Regions from separate parts of the Enterobacter asburiae genome, predicted to be linked through region 1. Evidence: predicted binding sites of a transcription regulator. Region 1 holds the regulator's gene; the other holds the start of a gene.

Region 1 (3,296 bases):
TGCAAAATTTAAATACGGTCCGGTTTGGGCGCGCGGCGGTTATATTCAGCCAACTGGCCAGACTCTGTTAGCACCGCACTGGAGCTTTATGCCGGGTACCTATCAGGGTGCAGAAGCCGGGGCGAACTTTGACTACGGTGATGCGGGCGCGTTGAGCTTCTCCTATATGTGGACCAACGAGTACAAAGCGCCGTGGCACATCGAAATGGACAAGTTCTACCAGAACGATAAAAAAACCAAAGTCGATTACCTGCACTCGCTGGGCGCGAAGTACGACTTCAAAAACGATCTGGTGCTTGAAGCGGCATTCGGTCAGGCACAGGGCTATATCGATCAGTATTTTGCCAAGGCCAGCTATAAATTCGATGTCGTGGGTAGCCCGCTGAGCACCAGCTACCAGTTCTACGGTACGCGCGACAAGGTCAGCAACGGTGGCGTCAACGACATTTATGACGGCACCGCGTGGCTGCAGGCGTTAACCTTCGGCTACAAGGTTGGTCAGGTTGATTTGCGTCTGGAAGGCACATGGGTGAAGGCGGAAGGGCAGCAGGGCTACTTCCTGCAGCGTATGACCCCGACCTACGCCTCCTCCAACGGTCGTCTTGATATCTGGTGGGATAACCGTTCTGACTTCAACGCCGACGGCGAGAAAGCGGTCTTCTTCGGCGCAATGTATGATCTGAAAAACTGGAACCTGCCTGGCTGGGCAGTGGGCGCTTCTTACGCTTACGCCTGGGACGCAAAACCTGCCGATATGGCCACGCCGGATGCATACTACGATCCCAACTATCGCCTGAAAGAGTCTTCCTACAGCCTCGATGCTATCTATACCCTGCAGGATGGCCGCGCGAAAGGCACGATGTTCAAACTGCACTTCACCCAGTATGACAACCACTCTGATATCCCGAGCTATGCGGGCGGTTACGGCAACATCTTCCAGGATGAACGTGACGTGAAATTCATGGTTATCGCCCCATTCACCATCTTCTGATGAACGCACCGGCGGGCTGAGTCCCGCCGGTATGGAGACTGCACATGATGAAAAAAATCGTAATCGTCGCGCTGCTGGCATCAGGGCTGGTGGCGTGCGCTCAGACGCAGGCGCCGAAAGAGGACACCCGTCTGAAGGAGGCGTATAGCGCCTGCATTAACACTGCGGAAGGATCGCCGGAGAAGATTGAAGCCTGTCAGAGCGTGCTGAACGTGCTGAAGAAAGAGAAAGCGCACGAGCAGTTCGCGACCCAGGAGAACGTCCGCGTCATGGATTACCAGGCCTGTATCCAGGCGCGTAAAACCGGTAACGATCAGGAAGTGGCGAAGCGTTGCGATAAGATCTGGAACGAGATACGCAATAACAATAAATAAGTGCTTTACGCCCGGTAAGCGCTGCGCTTACCGGGCTTTTTTAGGCAAAAAAAAGCCAACCTTGCGGCTGGCTCAGAGTATGAATACTGATTATTTCGCGTCGTGCGCGTGGTCGTCTTCGCGGCAGTCGCCTTCAGCGCAGTGACCGTAAAGGTACAGGCTGTGGTTGGTCAGGCGGATGCCATGACGCGCCGCGATTTCACGCTGGCGTGATTCAATGGAATCATCGCTGAATTCAATGACCTTGCCGCAATCGAGGCAGATCAGGTGATCGTGGTGCTGCTGCTGGGTCAGTTCGAAAACAGATTTACCGCCTTCGAAATTATGACGGGTAACAATGCCCGCGTCATCAAACTGGTTCAGCACGCGATAGACGGTAGCCAGCCCAATCTCTTCACCCATGTCAATAAGACGTTTATAAAGGTCTTCCGCACTGACATGGTGATTGTCTGGACCCTGAAGCACTTCAAGGATTTTTAACCGAGGAAGCGTTACTTTCAGGCCAGCCTTCTTTAATGCGGTATTGTTGTCAGTCATGCGGAATCTGTCCTGTTGCTAAACGATTCACTTCTGTAGGAAGTGACAGAAAATGCACCCGGGATAATGCGTCTCATTATAGAACTGCCATGGCTAAATGAAAACTGCAAGTCTCAGGCAAAATATGCTTATAAAAATGGGGTATCACCAACAAACTTGCTCAATGGAAAACCACATTTTATCAGGGAGACATTGTACAGGTCTGGGCGAAAAAGTTAAAAGATTGTAGCGATTAATTTAATCGGTTTGACCTGGAGCACGGGCGCAGCCGCCGCTGCGCCGTGATAAAAATCAGGCGTTCAGAATATCGTCCAGGTGCAGTTCCTCACGGATCTGCTTAACCCATTTCTCTACGCGCTCTGCAGTCAGCTCTGGCTGACGGTCTTCGTCGATGGCCAGACCCACGAAATGATTGTCATCGGCCAGGCCTTTAGACGCTTCAAAGTGGTAACCGGCGGTCGGCCAGTGGCCTACGATAACCGCGCCATTCGGCTCAATGATATCGCGGATGGTGCCCAGCGCGTCACAGAAGTATTCAGCGTAGTCTTCCTGATCGCCACAGCCAAACAGGGCGACCAGCTTACCGTTGAAGTCCACTTCTTCCAGCGTCGGGAAGAAATCATCCCAGTCGCACTGGGCTTCACCGTAGTACCAGGTTGGGATACCCAGCAGCAGAATGTCATAGCCTTCCAGATCTTCTTTGCTGCTCTTGGCGATGTCATGCACATCAGCAACGTCTTTACCGAGCTGTTTTTGAATGTTTTTTGCGATATTTTCGGTATTGCCGGTATCACTGCCAAAGAAAATGCCGATGATTGCCATGAGTAAAATAACCTCTTGAAACTTAATAGTATGGTGGCGCAATTCGGCCACGGATAAGGGCAATAATAGCAGAACTGGCAACCCTGCGGAAACAGCTATCGCGCAGGACTGCACTCTGTGCTACATGAAAAGGGCGATAAAGGGGATTTTCAGACTTATGCCTGGCTGCGTAACGTCTCAAGCTGGGCGATCAACATCTCTTCAATGAGCTCGCTGCGGCTGATATTTCGCGCGTCAGCCAGCTCGTTCAGCGCATCGACGGCGTCGGCGTTAAGCTTCAGTTCGACACGCTTAAGCCCACGATTTTTATCGCGTTTAAGCTGGTTGCGTTTATTGATACGCAGCTGTTCATCACGCGAAAGCGGATTCGTCTTGGGTCGTCCCGGGCGACGCTCATTCGCGAACAGATCTAGTGTCGTACGGTCCGTTTGTTCTTTGGCCATGATTCTGAGACTTCGGGGGAAACACGCCGCCCTGCTAATGCCCGGGCGATAAGCGCGCCATCATACATCACCAAAAACGGCACGCCAACGACTGGAAGCCCGCAGCCTTCCAGTCGCTTTCTTTTTAAT
Region 2 (3,296 bases), 1.2 Mb from region 1:
GGCGCGCGCCATGTAGCCGGAATCTTCCAGGAACGAGAGGAACAGATACATCATGCCGATCTGCGGCACCAGAGGCAGAACGGTGTTGATACCGCCGCCGATCCCCTGCGCGAGGAAGATGGTTAACCATTCCGGGAAGTGCAGGGTGTAACCCACCCACTGAATACCGTGTACGAAGACCGCGACGGAACCGGCGTCGAAAATGGGCTGGAGTGCGCCGCCGATGTTAATGGCGAGCAGGAACATCACGTACATGACCAGCAGGAAGATGGGCAAACCGAGGAAGCGGTTAAGCACAACTTTATCCACCGCTGCCGTAAAGCGGCTGGGCTCTGCCGTCAGGGCGTTGCTGACAACGTCGCAAATCGAGGCGATGGCCTGGTAACGCGCATCGGCGATGTGTAGCGCCGGGTCGTCCAGCTCGTCGCTAAGACGGGCCACCGTCGCGTCCAGCTTATCTGCCGCATGCCCGGCGTAAGCGCGGCTGTAGATATCGCCTTCCAGCATCTGCAGGCCGAGCCACAGGCGCTGTTTTGCAGGCATGCTGTTGTCCATCTCCTGCGCCAGCACATTGGCTTCGCGCAGGAGAGGCTGCGCGTAATGCACCAGCTCAATGTCGCGATTACCCTGGTGACGGTCAATGGCCAGCTTCAGCGCATCAATACCGCGAGCGCGCGTCGAGACCAGCGGAACGACCGGGCAACCCAGGCGCGCGGAGAGGGCATCGACGTCGATACGCAGCTTTTGTTTCTCCGCAATGTCGAGCATGTTGAGCGCCACGATGCAGGGGATCCCCAGCTCCAGCAGCTGCAGCGTCAGATAAAGGTTACGTTCGAGATTGGAAGCGTCGACCACGTTGATCAGCAGGTCCGCGTCGCCGCCAAGAATATAGTGGCAGGCGATCTGCTCATCGAGCGAAGTTTGCGACGAAATGGTGGTTAAGGAGTAGGTGCCGGGAAGGTCAACCAGCGTCACCTGGCTGTCCGTTGTCGTGAACTGGCCTTCTTTACGCTCAACCGTCACGCCCGCCCAGTTGCCCACGCGCTGGCGGGCTCCGGTCAGCTGGTTAAAAAGGGTGGTCTTGCCGGAATTAGGATTGCCAATTAAGCCAATAGTTAACTTTTTCATTTTTTTAGACTCACTGAAACCGCTGGCTTGTTATCAGGATAAGGCTTCGACTTCTATTAACGCGAGGTCTTTCTTACGCAGCACCAGATTTACGCGGCGGGTTTCGATATGAACCGGATCGCCCAGCGGCGCCACGCGCACGACCTGGAATGACGAGCCGGGCAGCATGCCCAGCGACAGCAGCTTTTGCCGATAGGCCGGGCTAATTTCGCGGGTAAAACCGGTAATCTTCCATGCACTGTCTGGAGTGAATTGCATAACGCCTGATTCCACGAAAGGTTAAATTATCTACTATGGGATGATAATGAGAATAGTTTTTATCAGCAATATTAAAACTGTGACGGAATGTTGTTTACGGTATTAATTTACGGCCTGTTTGACCTGGCTCAATATTTGCTGAATTGCCTGGAAAACGAAAAGGGGAGTATTTGTTAACGGAGTGATAATTCGTGGTTTAAATATGGCTATGCAATCGGTTTCATATATTTCGATATGATTTTATGCCCCCCACCCTAACCCTCTCCCCTTTGGGGAGAGGGTTAGGGTGGGGGGCATTGACAACCTTAGCGTTTCTTACCCATCGCTGCCGCCAGCGCATCCATCATCGCGCTGTTGCCTGCAGGCTGAGCATCACGTCCGCGCGGTTTTGCCGCTTTCGCGGCCGGGCGCTGCTGCTCGCGGCCACCGCCGTTTCCGCCACGGCGCGCGTTGGTGTCGCCCGGCTGCTCGTCCAGACGCATGGTTAGCGCGATACGCTTGCGCTGCAGATCCACTTCCAGCACTTTGACCTTCACGATGTCACCCGCTTTAACCACGGTGTGCGGGTCTTCAACGAACTTGTCGGCGAGGGATGAGATATGCACCAGACCGTCCTGATGCACGCCGATATCCACAAACGCGCCAAAGTTGGTGACGTTGGTCACCGCGCCTTCCAGCACCATGCCGGGCAGCAGGTCGTTCATGGTTTCCACGCCGTCAGCAAAGGTCGCCGTTTTGAACTCAGGGCGCGGATCGCGTCCCGGCTTTTCCAGCTCTTTGATGATGTCGGTGACGGTTGGAACACCAAATTTATCATCGGTGAAATCAACGGCTTTCAGGTTGCGCAGGGCGCTGTTGTCGCCCATCAGGTCTTTCAGCGCCTGCTGGGTGGCGGCCAGAATACGCTCCACAACCGGGTACGCTTCCGGGTGAACGGTGGAGGCATCCAGCGGGTTATCGCCGTGGTTGATGCGCAGGAAGCCCGCGCACTGCTCAAAGGCTTTTGGCCCCAGACGGCTCACCTTCAGCAGCTGCTGACGGTTCTGGAACTGGCCGTTCTCATCACGCCAGGCGACGATGTTCTGGGCCATCATGCGGGTTAAGCCTGCCACGCGGGTCAGCAGGGGAACGGAGGCGGTATTCAGGTCAACGCCGACGGCGTTTACGCAGTCTTCCACCACCGCATCCAGCTTGCGCGCCAGCTGAGTCTGGCTCACGTCGTGCTGATACTGGCCCACGCCGATAGATTTCGGATCGATCTTCACCAGCTCCGCCAGCGGATCCTGCAGGCGGCGTGCGATAGAAACCGCACCGCGCAGGGAAACGTCCAGGTCAGGGAACTCCTGGGCCGCCAGCTCGGATGCGGAATAAACGGATGCCCCGGCCTCGCTGACGATCACTTTCTGTGCCGTCACTTTCGGGAACTGCTTCTGCACGTCGAGGTAGAAACGCTCGGTTTCACGAGAGGCCGTACCGTTGCCGATGGCAACCAGCTCGACGTTGTATTTTTCGCACAGCGCCGCCACCACGACGGCCGCTTTGGCTGCCTGGCCGGTGTGCGGATAAATGGTATCGGTCGCCACCAGCTTGCCGGTGCCGTCAACCACAGCGACCTTCACGCCGGTACGCAGACCCGGATCGAGACCCATGGTCGCGCGCAGGCCAGCGGGGGCGGCCATCAGCAGGTCGTGCAGGTTACGGGCGAAGACGTTAATCGCTTCATCTTCGGCACGCTCGCGCACGGTGCCCATCAGCTCGGTTTCAAGGTGCATCAGCACCTTGATGCGCCAGGTCCAGCTCACCACGCCTTTGCGCCAGCTGTCCGCCGGGGCGTTGTTCAGGCGCAGGCCGAGATGGTCGATAATGATCTGCTCGCAGTGGCTCTCTTTCGGCGGCTCGTCAAACTGCGG

The links. The regulator Fur, encoded in region 1, represses iron uptake genes when iron is present. The targets are predictions, from matches to a motif close to ATAATAATGAGAACNACTATCAA.
Region 2: the regulator Fur is predicted to act here: its motif matches at 1,427-1,449, upstream of feoA (ferrous iron transporter A).

What each region holds. Positions count from the first base shown of each region.
Region 1 is NZ_CP011863.1:401,560-404,855, forward strand. Features, by position in the region: gene chiP (chitoporin ChiP) at 1-991, shown strand, start outside; gene chiQ (ChiQ/YbfN family lipoprotein) at 1,039-1,365, shown strand; gene fur (ferric iron uptake transcriptional regulator) at 1,456-1,902, opposite strand; gene fldA (flavodoxin FldA) at 2,194-2,724, opposite strand; gene ybfE (LexA regulated protein) at 2,880-3,167, opposite strand; gene ybfF (esterase) at 3,296-3,296, opposite strand, start outside.
Region 2 is NZ_CP011863.1:3,885,511-3,888,806, forward strand. Features, by position in the region: gene feoB (Fe(2+) transporter permease subunit FeoB) at 1-1,128, opposite strand, end outside; gene feoA (ferrous iron transporter A) at 1,162-1,386, opposite strand; gene ACJ69_RS18715 (Tex family protein) at 1,692-3,296, opposite strand, start outside.